DNA from 2 places in the Glutamicibacter halophytocola genome. Region 2 is predicted to be linked to the other one. Evidence: riboswitches for the same ligand, from Rfam matches in the RefSeq annotation. Region 2 holds a riboswitch; the other holds the start of a gene.
What was found. A riboswitch is a leader RNA that binds a small molecule or an ion and turns the genes downstream of it on or off. The one in region 2 is predicted to bind S-adenosylmethionine.
Positions count from the first base shown of each region.

Region 1: it holds a riboswitch for S-adenosylmethionine, as region 2 does, so the genes downstream of both, AOZ07_RS17005 (substrate-binding domain-containing protein) here and AOZ07_RS17755 (flavin reductase family protein) in region 2, are expected to answer to the same signal.

Region 1 is NZ_CP012750.1:3,687,392-3,694,790, forward strand. Features, by position in the region: gene AOZ07_RS16985 (LLM class flavin-dependent oxidoreductase) at 1-1,336, opposite strand, end outside; gene AOZ07_RS16990 (ABC transporter permease) at 1,333-2,439, opposite strand; gene AOZ07_RS16995 (ABC transporter permease) at 2,436-3,437, opposite strand; gene AOZ07_RS17000 (sugar ABC transporter ATP-binding protein) at 3,434-4,972, opposite strand; gene AOZ07_RS17005 (substrate-binding domain-containing protein) at 4,956-5,996, opposite strand; SAM riboswitch class I at 6,065-6,155, opposite strand; gene AOZ07_RS17010 (SdpI family protein) at 6,418-6,786, shown strand; gene AOZ07_RS17015 (GntP family permease) at 6,866-7,399, opposite strand, start outside.
Region 2 is NZ_CP012750.1:3,861,839-3,869,237, reverse strand. Features, by position in the region: gene AOZ07_RS17780 (helix-turn-helix domain-containing protein) at 294-599, shown strand; gene AOZ07_RS17775 (acetyl-CoA hydrolase/transferase family protein) at 783-2,300, shown strand; gene AOZ07_RS17770 (PQQ-dependent sugar dehydrogenase) at 2,297-3,361, opposite strand; gene AOZ07_RS17765 (dihydrofolate reductase family protein) at 3,369-3,959, opposite strand; gene AOZ07_RS17760 (PaaI family thioesterase) at 4,005-4,421, opposite strand; SAM riboswitch class IV at 4,793-4,910, shown strand; gene AOZ07_RS17755 (flavin reductase family protein) at 5,008-5,508, shown strand; gene dnaB (replicative DNA helicase) at 6,168-7,399, shown strand, end outside.

The DNA of each region.
Region 1 (7,399 bases), 170 kb from region 2:
GGCCGGCCACGCGGGTGCTGCCCGGACCCGCCAGATATTCGCGCAGCGTGCTGCCCTCGTAGCCGGCCCACGTCCGTCCGCGCTTGCGCAGCTCGGGTACCACCAGGTCGGTGAACTGCTCGAAGGAGCCGGGGGTGATGGCGTAGGCCAGGTTGATCCCGTCCAATCCGGACTCGTCCACCCAGCGCTCGATTTCGTCGGCCACGGTTTGGGCCGAGCCCACCAGCACCGGCCCGATGCCGCCTACGCCCAGGTAGTCGGCAATTGTATTGGGGGTCCACTTCTGCTGCGGATTGGCGGTGGTGAAAATCGAGACCGCCGAACGGGCCGCGTTGGTTTCCAGGTACTGCAGTTCCTCATCCGGCGCGTACTGGCTCAGGTCCAGCCCGGACCAGCCGCCGTAGAAGGCCATGGCGCCCTCGCGCGAGGCATAGGACTGGTATTCGCGGTAGAGCTTCTCGGCTTGGGCATCCGAGTCGGCCACCACAGTAGTCATCAGCGCGTAGATCTTGGCCGCATCCCGGGGCCTGCCGACCAGTTCGAACTCGTCGCGGATCGCATCGGTCTGGCGGCGGGTGACCGCGGTGTTGATCGAATTCAGGAAGATGCCTTCGGCATGCTGGGCGCCAAAGCGCCGGCCGCGGGAGGAAGCACCGGCCTGGAAGATCGCCGGGGTGCGCTGGATGGAAGGCTCGGAGAGGTGAATGCCGGGCACGTTGAAGTACTCGCCGTGATGGTTGATCGGGTGCACCTTGGATGGATCGGTGTACACGCCGCGTTCGCGGTCCTTGATGACCGCGCCTTCCTCCCAGGATCCTTCCCAGAGCTTGTAGACCACGTCCATGAACTCATCGGCGATGTCATAGCGCGCGTCATGATCCAGCTGGCGGGTCATCCCCAGATTGCGGGCCGCCGATTCCAGGTAGCTGGTCACCACATTCCAGCCGATGCGCCCGCGGGTGAGGTGGTCCAGCGAGGAGAACTTCCGGGCCAGCGCATAGGGCTGCTCGTAGGTCAGCGCGCTGGTCACCGCAAAGCCGAGGTTCTTGGTGGCCGCGGCCATGGCGGAAACCTGCATGAAGGGATCGTTGAGCGGAACCTGGTCGGCATCCAGCAGGGCGGGACCGCTGGAGTTCTGGTACACGTCATAGATGCCCAGCACGTCGGCCAGGAACAGCGCGTCGAAACCGCCGCGCTCCAGAGTCTTGGCCAGATCCACCCAGTATTCGAGGGTGTTGTATTCGTCGGCCCGGTTCTGCGGGTGGCGCCACAGCCCGGGGCTTTGGTGGCTGACGCAGGTCATGTCAAAGGCGTTGAGGTGGATGCGCTTGCTCATTGTCTGGTGCTTCCCTTCACTGTGGTGGATTGTGCCTGGCGCTGGGCCGTGCGCAGCAGCGCGAAGATGCCGGTGGCTGGTTGGCCCTTGGACCGTCCGAGCACCACTGCGGCGAGCAGGATCGCCAGCAGAACCAGTCCGCGGGCCAGATCCTGCCAGAAGAAGGACAGCCCGATCAGGTTCAGCCCGTTATCCAGCAGCCCGAAGATCACCACGCCGATCAGCGTTCCGCCGACCGATACCCGCCCATAGCGGCTGATGGTTGCCCCGATGAAAACCGCACCGATGGCATCCATCAAATAGGCCTGCCCGCTGCCCGGAACATAGCCGTTGGAACGCGCGGCCAGCACCACCCCGGCGAATCCGGCGATCACCGCGCACAACAGATAGGCGCTAGTGATCAGCGCATTGATCCGCAGGCCCGAGATCTTCGCCGCGTTGGGCTGTTCGCCGGCCATGGTCAGCTTGCGCCCGTAGCGGGTGATTCCCAGCAGCAAGGCCACCGCCACGGCAATGGATGCCGCGTTGATCACCGCGGCATCGACATCCAGGAAGTAGCCCCGCCCGATCACCGCAAACCCGTCCGGCACCAGCGGCGCCGAGAGGTAGATCGGCGCGCCGCCGCTGGTGAGCAGCTGCTGCACGCTGGTGCCGACAAACCACACGCTCAGCGTGGCCAGGAAGGCAGGGATCCGCAGGACCACGATCAGCAGCGCGTTGACCAGCCCGACCGCCAGGGCGAAGAGCAGCCCTCCGGCCACGGCCACCCAGGCACGATAGCCGTCGTGGATCAGCCAGGCACTGGCCAGGGCGCCCAAGTCCAGGGCCACGCCGATGGACAGGTCAATGCCGCCGGCCCGCACCACCAGGGTCAGCCCGATGGCGACCAGCGCCAGCAGTGCCACCTGCCCAAGGATTCCCACGAGGTTTCCCGCGCTGAAGAACACCGGGCTGAGCACCGAGAACACGATCAGGATCAAAGCCAAAGTTCCAGGTGCCACCAGCCGCGATGCCTGGAAGGCGCCGCGCTTCTTGGCGCTTGAGGCGGTTGGAGATCCAGGAGCTGGCGCCGGTGGCGCGGCCAGTATTTGTGCGGGATTCATCGGTTCTTCCTTCCGCGCAGGGTCACGCTGGCCAGAACCAGCAGGATCAGCAGGCCCTTGGCCGCGCCTACCCACTGGCTTGCGACACCCAGCAGGGTCAGTCCGTTGTCCAGGGCGGCGACAAACACCGCGGCCAGCACGGTGCCAACGACGCTGACCAGCCGCCGTCGGGAAAAGATCATGGACATGTAGGCCACCAGAATGATGTCCAGCAGGATCTGCGTTCCAATGCCCGGGACGGCGGCCGAAAGCCTGGCGACCAGCAGCGTGCCGGCCAGGCCAGCCAGCGCCGAGCTGAGCACGTAGCTGGCCAGCCGGTAGCGGCGCGGGTCCAATCCGGCCACCTGGGCGGCCGTCGGATTCTGGCCCGCGGCGTAGGAGTTCACGCCCCAGCTGGTCTTGCCATAAACCCACCAGCCTAGTGCCCCGATGATGATCATGAGCCAAGCGGCCAGCGGGATCCCGAGGAAGACGCTGGCCCGGGCAGCCTCGAAAAAGCTGCCGGACACGGCGATCTTCAGGTTCTGGCTGAAGACCAGCTCCAGCGAAGCGGCCACGCCCATGGTGGCCAGGGTGGCCAGCAGCGGGCGCAATCCCAAGGTGACCGACAGGCCGTTGACGATGCCGATCGCGGTGGCCACCAGCACCCCGTAGAGCACCGACACCGGGCCGGGGGCTCCGGCGGCCGCGGCCAGCGCGGTCACGGTGCCGGAGAGTCCTGCCACCGCACCGGTGGACAGGTCGATGCCGCCGTTGAGCACGTCGTCGCCGCCAGCGATAATCACGATCGCGAGCCCCACCCCGGCGATGCCGAAGACCGAGGCCTGGGTGAGAATTGTCGCGATATTCGAGGCCGCCAGGAAAAACGGGGAGCCGAAAGCGAAAAGCAGCAGCACCGCTCCAATGCCGGCGTAGCCGATCCAGGCGGCCAGCCCGGGCTTCCTTCCTTGCGCGCTGCGCGCCGGCGCCTCGTTGGCGGGAGCAATGGCGGCGCTCATGCGTTCACCTCTTCTCGTGGTGTTCCGGTTCCTTGGCCGCTGGAGGCCAACTGCAAGATTCGTTCTGTGGTCACTTCGGCGGAGGGCAGCTCGGCGATGATCCGGCCGCGGTAAAGCACCAGCACCCGGTCGGCCAGGCCAACCACTTCTTCCAGGTCCACGCTGACCATCAGCGCGGCGGCTCCGTCCTGCACCAGCTGGGAAATCTGCGCGTAGATCTGCGCGCGGCTTCCCACATCCACGCCCGAGGTGGGCTGGTCCAGGACCAGCACATCGGACCCCTTGGCCAGCCAGCGGGCCAAGACGGTCTTCTGCTGGTTGCCGCCGGAGAGGCCCGAAGCCACGGCTTCGGGATCAGCCGGGCGGATATCCAGGCGCTGCACCAGCTCCTCCGCGGCATCCCGCTCCTTGCGCGCATTGAGCAGCCCAAGCCGGCGGCCGAGCTTCCGCAGGCTGGCGGCGGCAACATTCTCGCGCACGGTGTTGCGCAGGAAGATGCCATCGCGGTGCCGGTTCGATGGGACGTAGGCGCCGGCCCGGGCGACAAAGTCCGCGGCCGAAGCCACCGGGCGGCCGTGCAGCAAGGCGGTGCCCGCATGCGGATGATTGCCGGTGACCGCGTCGGCGAGCACCTCGATGCCTGATCCCACCAATCCGGTGACGGCCACGATTTCCCCGGGAGCCACCGTGAGATCGATGCCCTCCAGCTTGCCAGCCACCGACAGGCCCGAGAGCTGGAGGGCCGGCTCGCCCTGGCGGGCGGGGGCCTCGCGCTGCTGGTGCGAGAATTCGTTGACCTGGCTGCCCAGCATCAAGCCGATGACATCTGAAATGCTGTCGCCGTGCGCAAAGCTGGCATCCCCGGCATTCCTGCCGTTGCGCAGTACCGTGATCCGGTCGGTGACCTGCTGCAGTTCCTGGAGATAGTGGGAGATGAAAATAATCCCCACCCCGCGATCACGCAGGTGCCCGATGGTGCCGAAGAGCTGCTCGACCTCGTCATTGGCCAAGGGCGCGGTCGGCTCATCAAGAATCAGCACCTTGGGTTCGGCCAGCACGGCGCGGGCAATCTGGATCAGCTGCTGCTGGGCAACGCTCAGCTCGTCGACAAAGGCCGCGGTGTCCAGCTCCTGGCCGGTGGTCCGCAGGATATCGGCCCGGGCCGCCTCTTGCACGGTGCGCTCGTGGCGCCATAAACCGCGGTTTCTGGATGTGCCAAGATACAGCTGTTCGGCAACGGTCAGGCGCCCGGCCAGGTGGCGGTCCTGGTGGATCACCTCAATGCCCAGCGCTTCGGCATCGGCCGGGCGCCGTATCTGCACCGCCTGTCCAGCAAGCTCGATCTGCCCCGAATCCAGGGTGTACAACCCGGTGAGGATCTTGATCAGGGTTGATTTTCCGGCACCGTTTTCACCTACCAGGCCGAGCACTTCCCCGGCCCGCAGCTGCAGGTGGACATCGTCCAGCACGGTGACGGCGCCAAAGGATTTGCCGATCCCGGCCATGCTCAGCAGCAGGCTAGATTCCGTTGTCATTGCGCACCTGATTCACGTTGTCCTTGTCCACAAAAATCGGCTCGGCGTAGCTGGTGCTTGGTACCTGGTCGGCTTGCCCGTTGAGGAACAGCGCAATATTCGTGGCCGAGGTGGCAGCAATCTGCTTGGTGGGCTGGGCGACGGTGAACTGGTAGGAGCTCTGCGGATTCGCGATCAAGTCCAGTGCCCCGGGTTCCGCGTCGACTCCATAGAGCTTGATGTCATTATCGGTGGGATCGATAGCCTGCGCGGCGCCGATCAGCGGCATATCCCAGCAGGACCAGATCGCATCCACTTCGCCTTCGGGCAGCCTGCGCAGCTGATCCTGGATCTGGTTCTTGGCATCTTCGATGGTGCCTTCGTACTTGTCCTGCAGTTCCGGGGTGATCTTCTCGATATTCGGGTAGTCTTCGAGCACCAGGTTCAGGCTGTTGTAGCGGATCCGGCAGGGCGTCACGCCCGGGAAGCCGTTGAAGACCAGGATCTTGCCCTTGCCGTGCAGGTCTTCAGCCATGGTGCGAGCCAGTGTGGTGCCGACGTTCCAGTTATCGCTGGTGACGTTGTTCTTCGAGTACTCGCTCTGGAAGTCGATGGTGAACAACGGAATTCCCGCAGCATCCACCTTGGCCAGGGCCGGGGTGAGCGTCTGGGCATCGCCCAAGATCACCACGATGGCATCGGGCGACTGGGTAATGAGATTTTCCACGTCCGAAACGTGCTTCTCGTCCTTGGCTTCGGCCTGGGTGGCAATGACCTCTCCGCCGAGCTCCTTGATGCGTTCTTGGATTTGCTGATACACCACGCGCGAGTAGTCGTGCAGAATGTCCTTGGCCGCGATGCCCACTTTTTTGCCCTCGAGCGAAGGAACATCGTCGAGCTTCTGTTCGGTTTGCGGGTTGCTGCTTGGCGCCACGGCCGGCGCGGCTTCGGGGCGTGGTTCTTTCAGCGAGCAACCGGAGAGCAGCGTGGTTGCTGCGAGTGCGGCAGCCACAAATTTCAGGGTGTTCGGGCGAGTGCGAGTCATGCCGTCCCTCTCTTGGACATATCGAACCGAGGGATCCCGAACAGAAGTTCACGCTTCTTGCCCCGGGAGCTCCATCGAACCTGGCGTTAGCACTATCTGCAGGAGGCAGGCTTGCTGCGGCGTCGTGGAGCCAGGTCTCTCAGCCGCTCTGGATGGGGTGTTATCCGAGTCAAGCATTGATCCCGGGAGCTTGCCATCAACGCGTCACTGGAGGGAACACTGCGTCAGATCTCTTCACAAATCCCGGGCTGGCAAGGCTGGGCGGCGGCGGGCAGGCGCTAAGTCAGCGTCATATTTCCGCATATTACGGCTTCCAGCTCGTATTGGTCATGGTGCGTGAGTTCGAAGGTTCGGCCTGACTTGGGTATTGGAACATATCCCAATCATCTAGAGTGAATCCAAGGAGACCAATCGATAGGACATGCGCGTGGACCTGGCCAGCACACTGAGCCTCATGTTCGGACTGCTGGCGCTCGCGCTCACTGCGAGCACACTGGGCCGCATGGGAGCCGAAGGGCGCCTGCCGCGCAACAACAGCGTTGGCCTAAAGACCCGCCACACCATGGCCAGCGATGAAGCCTGGCTGGCAGCGCACCGTCGAGCAGCACCAACCCTTCAGCTCTTTGGCATAGCAGGCTGGCTGTTTTTGATCATCGCGGCGATCTTCTGTTTCACCCAGAATTTCACCGTAGCCTTTGCGCTGACCGCGATCGGCTTTGCCCTGGGCGTCGCCATGATGCTGGTTGCCGGATCCAAGGGAAACAAGGCCGCCAAAGAGTTCTGCCCTTGAGCTCCCTTTAAAACAGGGCACCGCGCCATCAAGGAAGGGTTCGATGATGGCGCGGTGCCCGGGGTGTATTCAGCAGTGCCTAGAGCAGAACCGCCCCCAGGATCCAGACCGTTGCAAAGGCCGCGGTGCCCTGGATTGCCGTAGCCACGCTGAGGGTCTTGTATGCAGTGATCACCGGAATCCGGCTGAGCTGCGAAACCACCCAGAAGTACGAGTCATTCGCGTGCGAGACAACCATCGCACCGGCACCCACCGCCAGGACGCTGAGCACCATTCCCAATTCGGAATCCAGCCCCAGCGAACCGAGCATCGGCGCGACCAGCGCGGAGGTGGTCACCATCGATACCGTGGACGATCCCTGCGCCGACTTCAGGGCGGCGGCAATCAGGAACGGCACCGCCAGGCCCAGGCCGAGTCCGCTCAGCGAGTCGGAGAGAATCGTGGTCAGCTCCGAGGCGGCCAGCACCGCGCCCAATGCGGCGCCAGCCCCGGTAATCAGCAAGATCGGGGCAGCGGTGCGCACCGATTCGTGCATCTGCTCATTAAAATCGCCCAGCTTGTTCTCGCCGCGCAACAGCAAAGTGGCCGAGAGCAGGCCGAAAATCAGGGCGAT
Region 2 (7,399 bases):
TCCAACATCCATTGCAGAGGGCTCCTTAGCGGGAGTCGCTTTAAATGTAGGTTCGCGGTTGCCGATGCACAATCTACTTTTGGGAGCATTTTGGTAAATCCTTGGCCCTGGAGGCGTCCCGGCTGCGGCACCGGAGGGCTCCCGGCTCTTGTGGGGACACCGCAGGTTCGCGCATAATTCACCAGATCGCCTTGCGCCCGGTGCCTCTTAATCGTTGGCATTGGAGCCGCGGGCTCGTAGCCTCGAAGATGGGACTGGCCAGGCCAGCACGATCGAGAGAAACGGTGGAATACATGGGTTTTGCGTTTGCCGATCCTGAAGCATTGACCAAGGAGCAACGCGAGGCAGTGGCCGAGCATCAGCGCACCGTCCGCAGCGGCCCGCGCAAGCTCTCATTGCGCGCCCTGCGCGAAGAAGCCAGCCTGAGCCAGGCCGAACTTGCTGCGCGGCTCAAGCTGCCGGTGGACCGCATTGCCCGCATGGAAACCGGCGACCTGGACCGGGTCCAGCTAGCCACCTTGCGCCGATATGCCGCGGCCATGGATGCCCGGATCGAGATCACTGCGACCCGCGGCGAGGCCTTCGCCCAGCTGGGCTAGCCAGGCCCCGCCGCGCGAACGGCCGACCGGCCACCGCAAATAGCGGGCAGCTCATCGAGAAAAGCGCCACCCACCGCTGGATCCGACCACCTGCCCTCCGGCTCGGCATCTTTAGCGGCTAAAGTGTTCCGGTGAGATGCGGGTTATAGACCTGCGTCACAGCCGAGCTTCGAAGGGGTTATTTTGCACGAGCGTATTCACCACCGGGCCTTTGCCGATCGCCTGATGAGCGCCGAACAGGCGGCAACCATCATCAAGCCGGGAATGACGGTGGCCATGAGCGGCTTCACCGGTGCCGGATACCCGAAGGCAGTGCCCGGCGCCCTGGCCGCCCAGATGGAACGCCAGCACGCTGCCGGCGAGGAGTTCAAGATCAACGTGCTCACCGGCGCCTCCACCGCCCCAGAGCTCGACGGGGTGCTGGCCAAGGCCGAGGGCATGAACCTGCGCCTTCCCTACATGTCCGATCCCGAGCTGCGCCGCCGCATCAACGAGGGCAACATGGAGTACATGGACATCCACCTGTCCCATGTCGCCCAGCACGCCTGGTTCGGCTTCTACGGCAAGATCGACGTGGCCATCATCGAGGTGGTCGGCGTAACCGCCGAAGGCGACCTGATCCCCTCCAGCTCCGTGGGCAACAACAAGACCTGGCTGGAGATGGCCGACAAGGTCATCATCGAGGTCAACGCGCAGCAATCCGCCGCCATGGAGGGCATGCACGATGTCTACTACGGCACCGCCTTGCCTCCGCACCGCAAGCCCATCGAGTTGACCACAGTGCGCGACCGGATCGGCCAGAAGTACCTGGACGTCGACGTCAGCAAGATCGCCGCGGTGGTCCAAACCGACGCGCCAGACCGGCTGAGCCCCTTCGCCCCGGTGGACGAGACCAGCGAGAAGATCGCCGATCACCTGCTGGGCTTCCTGGACTCGGAGATCCGCGCCGGCCGGCTGACCGAGAAGCTGCTGCCGCTGCAGTCGGGCGTCGGCAACATCGCCAACGCCGTGCTGGCGGGCCTGTCCCGCGGCGGCTACAAGTCCTTGGCCGCCTACACGGAGGTCATCCAGGATGGCATGCTCCAGCTGATCAAGGACGGCACCATCGAGTTCGCCTCGGCCACCAGCTTCTCGCTGTCTGCCGAGGGCATCGAGGAATTCAACCGCAATGTCGAGCACTACCGCGAGCGCATCCTGCTGCGCGCCCAGGAGATCTCCAACCACCCCGAGATCATCCGGCGGCTGGGCTGCATCGCCCTGAACGGGATGATCGAGGCCGACATCTACGGCAACGTGAACTCCACCAACGTCCTGGGCTCCCATGTCATGAATGGCATCGGCGGGTCCGGCGACTTCGCCCGCAACGGCTACCTGTCGGTGTTCATGTCCCCGTCCACCGCCAAGGGCGGCAAGATCTCGGGCATCGTGCCCTTCGCATCGCATGTGGACCACACCGAGCACGACACCATGATCCTGATTACCGAGCAGGGCCTGGCCGACCTGCGCGGCCTGTCGCCCAAGCAGCGCGCCCAGCAGGTCATCGAGAACTGCGCGCATCCGGACTACCGTCCGTTGCTGCAGGACTACTTCGACCGGGCCTGCAGGCAAAGCTACGGCAAGCACACCCCGCACCTGCTGGGCGAGGCCCTGTCCTGGCACCAGCGCTTCGAGAAGACCGGGGATATGCGCCCGGCCAGCTAGCCGCCGGGCTGACCGGGATCGATGCGCACGATCCGGTCATCACCCGTCCCTGGCCGGCCGCGCCCGTCGGTGTTGTTCGTCAGCACCAGCAGCGAGCCGCCAGGATCCACCAGCACATCGCGCAGCCGGCCGAGCCGGCCATCGAGCAATTCCTGCTCGATGGCCGGCGCGTCCAGTTCCACCGCGCGCAGCACTTCGCCGCGCAGATTCGCCAGGTAGGCGGTGCCGTCGAGGATCGCGATGCCGCTGGGGCTGGCCTCGGCAGGGGACCACTGCGCAATCGGGTCGGTGTACTGCCGATCTGCGCCGCCCTTCCCCTCGACTTCGGGCCAGCCATAGTTCCCGCCGGCCTTGATGATGTTCAGTTCGTCGAAGGTGTTTTGCCCGAATTCGCTGGCATACATGGTGCCATCATCGCTCCATGCCAGGCCCTGCACATTGCGGTGCCCATAGCTGTAGACGAGGGAATTCTCGAAGGGGTTGTCCTCCGGGACGCTTCCATCGGGTGCCATGCGCAGGATCTTGCCGCCCAGCGCCTGCAGGTCCTGGGCTTGCCCAGGGTTGGACGCATCGCCCACGCTCGCGTAGAGCATTCCATCCGGTCCGATGGCCAGCCGCCCGCCGTTGTGGATATTGGCCGAGGGCAACGAATCCAGCAGGGTCCGCGGAGCCGACAATGACAGGTTTCCGGCGCTGCCTTGCGCGGTGAATTGCTGAATGCGGTTACCGGATTCCGCGGTGGAATAGGCGTAGAGCTGGTCCGGCGCGAGGAAGGCCAGGCCCAGCAGCCCGCCTTCGCCTCTCGCTGCGAGATCATCGATCCGGGCCACTTCGCGGCTCTGTCCGGACTGCGAAACTTCCAGGATCCTCCCGGAATCGCGTTCGCTGACCAGCAAGCTGTCCTGGACGTAGACCATGGACCACGGAGCTTCCAAGCCGGTGGCCAGTGGTTCTGGAGCGGTTTGCGATTCGGCAGCTGGACTTGGAAGTGGTGTTGGCGTGGAGCATCCGGCGAGGAACACCGCGCCGAGCAGCAGGCATGTGTCCCGGATGTGCTTCATCGGGTGGCTATGCGTGCGCCGGCTGATGGCGCGTCGGGCGATACGTCAGTTCCTGGATCCGCCCGTCCAAAAGCTTTGAATCGACAAGTTCCAGGTCATAGTCGTCGACCCCTCCGAGTACCGGAGCAGAGCCGCTATGCCCGGTCAGCACCGGGAAGATGCTCACCTGGATGAAGTCCACTAGACCTGCCGCCAGCAGCGAATGGTTCATGGCCAGGGAACCGTGGGAGCGCAGCGGCACATCTGAGGTTTCCTTGAGCTGGGCGACGACTTCCAAGGCATCAGCGCGCTCCAGCGTGGCATTAGGCCAAGACAGCGGCTCTTCCAAGGTGGTGGAGATGACGGTGGCGGGCTTGTCGTGCAAAGCCACGCCCCACGCGTCTTCAACCTCGGGATTCATCTCGATTTCTGCCCAGAAGAGACTAAACAAGCGGAAGGTGTTTGCTCCGAAAACCATGCGGCATGGGGGAGTGTAGAGCCCGAGGCGATGGGCCAACAGCTCGGGCCCCTGTTTTCCCCAGTAGCCACCCCAATCGCTGCCTGCACTGCCGAAGCCATCAAGGCTGCTGAACACGTCAAAGGTATAGGTGGCACTCATGGCAAGCCTCCGAAGCTGATCCGCTAGGTGCCACCTAGGATACGCTCAGGCGCTGGGCATATCTACGTTTTGGGTGCGCAATTGTCCACGCGAGAGTTCCTTTCCGCTGGCCTCATCGGTGATGACAACTTCCCACAACTGCTGGGTCTTGCCTTGGAACAGCGCCTTGGCCGCAACCTGCACGCGCGCACCGGTAGAGGGACGCAGGAAGTCGGTGGCATTGTGAACGCCCACAGCAAATTGATTGCGCTCTGAGACCGCGTAGCTGGCGCCAACGCTGCCGGCGCTTTCAATCATGGAGGCATAGACACCTCCATGTACGACGCCCCACGGGGTGTGGTGCTTTTCATTGAGATCGGCATGGCCTCGCACGGAAGTGGCGGTGATGTCGTCAAAGACCAGGCCAATGCTGTCAGTGAAGCGGCTGGTCTTGTCGGGGATTCGCTGTGCTGGGGAACTCACGGGTGACTCCAAAAGTGTCGGGGCGCGGTGCGCCTGTTCGAGTGGTGGGGCTTGCGGTTCAATTATTTGCACTTTACCTGCTGAAGTACGCGGCAATCCTTGCGGGAAGATCCTTGATGGCGAACCCTGGCGCCGATTTTCCACGAAGCGCAGATGCCGGAAGATATTTAGCCGTGCCATAAGTTAATGCGTTACGACGAAGCTCACACCTTCATGGCCGGCTGAAGTGCCTGAAGCGGTCCGAATTGGTGAATAAAGGACTGTTCCATGACCCTAAAACTGAGCCACTGTCGAATATTTTGTTGAATATTGCGATTTGAGAAGTGAATTGTTTGACGGTGCTTCGTCATGAGTCATATTGTTTTAAGCAGAATCAAGAGCATCAGCTAAAAGCCCTGGCTTGCTGATCGGCAACCCTCTCAACGGTAGTGGGGTGCTCCAGGTGAGGATTCGGTTTTGCGCCAAATGGTGTCAGAACAAGTACCGCGCACGGCGTGAAACCTCAGTGGCAACCGGATTCGGATCATCCCGAACCGCTGTTCCCGCTGGGTCTGACGCGGTGGGCAAGAACCGAAGGAATCGAGCCATGTCATTGAATCGTGAACTTGACCCGCTAACCCTACGCAAGGTTTTCGCTCAACATCCCTCAGGCGTGGCCGCTCTGTGTGCAGAAGTGGACGGCGTGAAAACCGGCATCGTTGCATCCTCATTCACTGTCGGGGTTTCGCTGGAGCCGGCATTGGTGATGTTTGCAGTCCAGAAGACCTCCAACACCTGGCCGAAACTGCGCGAGGCCAGCCACATTGGTGTTTCGGTTCTCAGCGATCTTAATGGAGGGGTCTGCGCGCAGATCGCTTCGAAGAAGGGCGATCGATTCCTCGGCGTGGATACCGTGGTTTCCGAGCAGGGCGCTCTGTTCATTGAAGAGTCCACCCTCTGGCTGGAAACGTCGATTTACAACGAAGTCGAAGCTGGTGACCACTGGGTTGTGCTTTTGGAGGTGCATGGGCATCACACATCACTGCACTCGCCGCAGATCTTCCATGATTCCCGATTTCATTCAATCCCAGTTCCTGAGCTCGTCTAAATCTTCTGAGGGGTAGTTTCCCGAAGGCCCGGCGTGGATTCCCTGATGGTGATCTGCTCCGGGCCTAGTCGCGTTTCGGGACGCGTTCAACGCCAGGCAAATAGTTATCCACGGTGTGGATCGCGACCGCTACGCGAAAATGTGGACTATTGGCCATAACTTGCCGAGTTGACCGTGCTAAAGGCCGGTGACTAAGCCTTTTATGATTCCGTGGATATCCACATGGTTATCCACACGTCTGTGGGCAAGATGTGCAGAACTGTGTGAAAACTGCAATAAACCCTGTATTGCGGGCGTTTTTGGGTGTTGATAACTACTGGGAACATATCGCTATCTTCAACAAAATATTTCCCTGTCCACAGATGTGAAAATACAAAAAGCCTAGTCAATAACTATTACTGTTGGGTACTTGACAATAATCCACAGGGTTCTCCCCAGACAGTGAACAGGCTAGTCCACAGCTGAGGGTATGTTATGCACAGAACCTGTGGATAATGGGGTTTACGTGGGTAAACATCGGCCCTACTGTTGGCTTTGGGGCAGAAATATCCACAGACGTAATCCATTGAACTGTTGGCATCAACTAGCAGGTTGGAACGTTGCCATCTGGCAAGGAAGATTTTTCCCCCTGGGGTCAATAGGGGATGGAAGTGTCTGCAATGAGTGCTGAGCCGGTTTACGAAGGACGAGAATCCGACGCAGGGCGCAAGCCGCCACAGGACGTCGAAGCCGAGATGTCCGTGCTCGGTGGCATGATGCTATCCAAGGACGCCATCGCAGACGTCGTTGAGGCGCTGCGCGGAACCGACTTCTACCGTCCGGCTCACGAATCCATCTACGAAGCCATTATCGATTTGTACGGCCGAGGCGAACCTGCCGATGCCGTGACCGTGGCCGACTTGCTGACCAAGCGCGGCGAAATTTCCCGCGTGGGTGGCGCTGCCTACCTTCACAACCTCATTCAGCAGGTGCCCACCGCCGCTAACGCCGGCTACTATGCAGAAATCGTGCGCGAGCGCGCCGTCTTGCGCCGCCTGGTGGACGCCGGAACCCGCATCGTCCAGATGGGCTACTCGCCCGATGGAGAAGTCGATGCCATCGTCAACGAAGCGCAAGCCGAGGTCTACAAGGTTGCGGAAAACCGCAGCAGCGAAGACTACGTACGCCTCTCGGATATCATCGAAGGCACCGTAGACGAAATCGAAAACGCCGCGAACGCCGGCGACGGCATCACCGGCGTGCCCACCGGGTTCTACGAATTCGACGAGCTGACCCAGGGCCTGAAGGGCGGCCAGATGATCATCATCGCGGCCCGTCCTGCAGTGGGTAAGTCGACCTTCGCGCTGGACTTCGCCCGGTCCGCCGCCATCAAGAACAACATGGCCACCGTCTTCTTCTCCCTGGAAATGGGCCGCAATGAAATTGCGATGCGCCTGCTTTCGGCAGAAGCCTCCATCCAGCTCCAGGACCTGCGCAAGGGTTCGGTGGAGGACGCGCAGTGGACCAAGATTGCCACCACCATGGGCCGGTTGAATGAAGCGCCGCTGTTCATCGACGATTCGCCGAATATGTCCATGATGGAAATCCGCGCAAAGTGCCGCCGCCTGAAGCAGCGCAATGAGCTGCGCATGATCATCCTCGACTACCTGCAGCTGATGAGTTCGGGCAAGCGCGTGGAATCACGCCAGCAGGAAGTTTCCGAGTTCTCGCGTAACCTCAAGCTGCTGGCCAAGGAGCTCGATGTTCCGCTGATCGCGCTGTCGCAGCTGAACCGTGGTTCCGAACAGCGAACCGATAAGCGGCCAATGGTTTCGGACCTTCGTGAATCCGGTTCCATTGAGCAGGACGCCGATATGGTGATCCTGCTGCATCGTGATGATGTGTATGACAA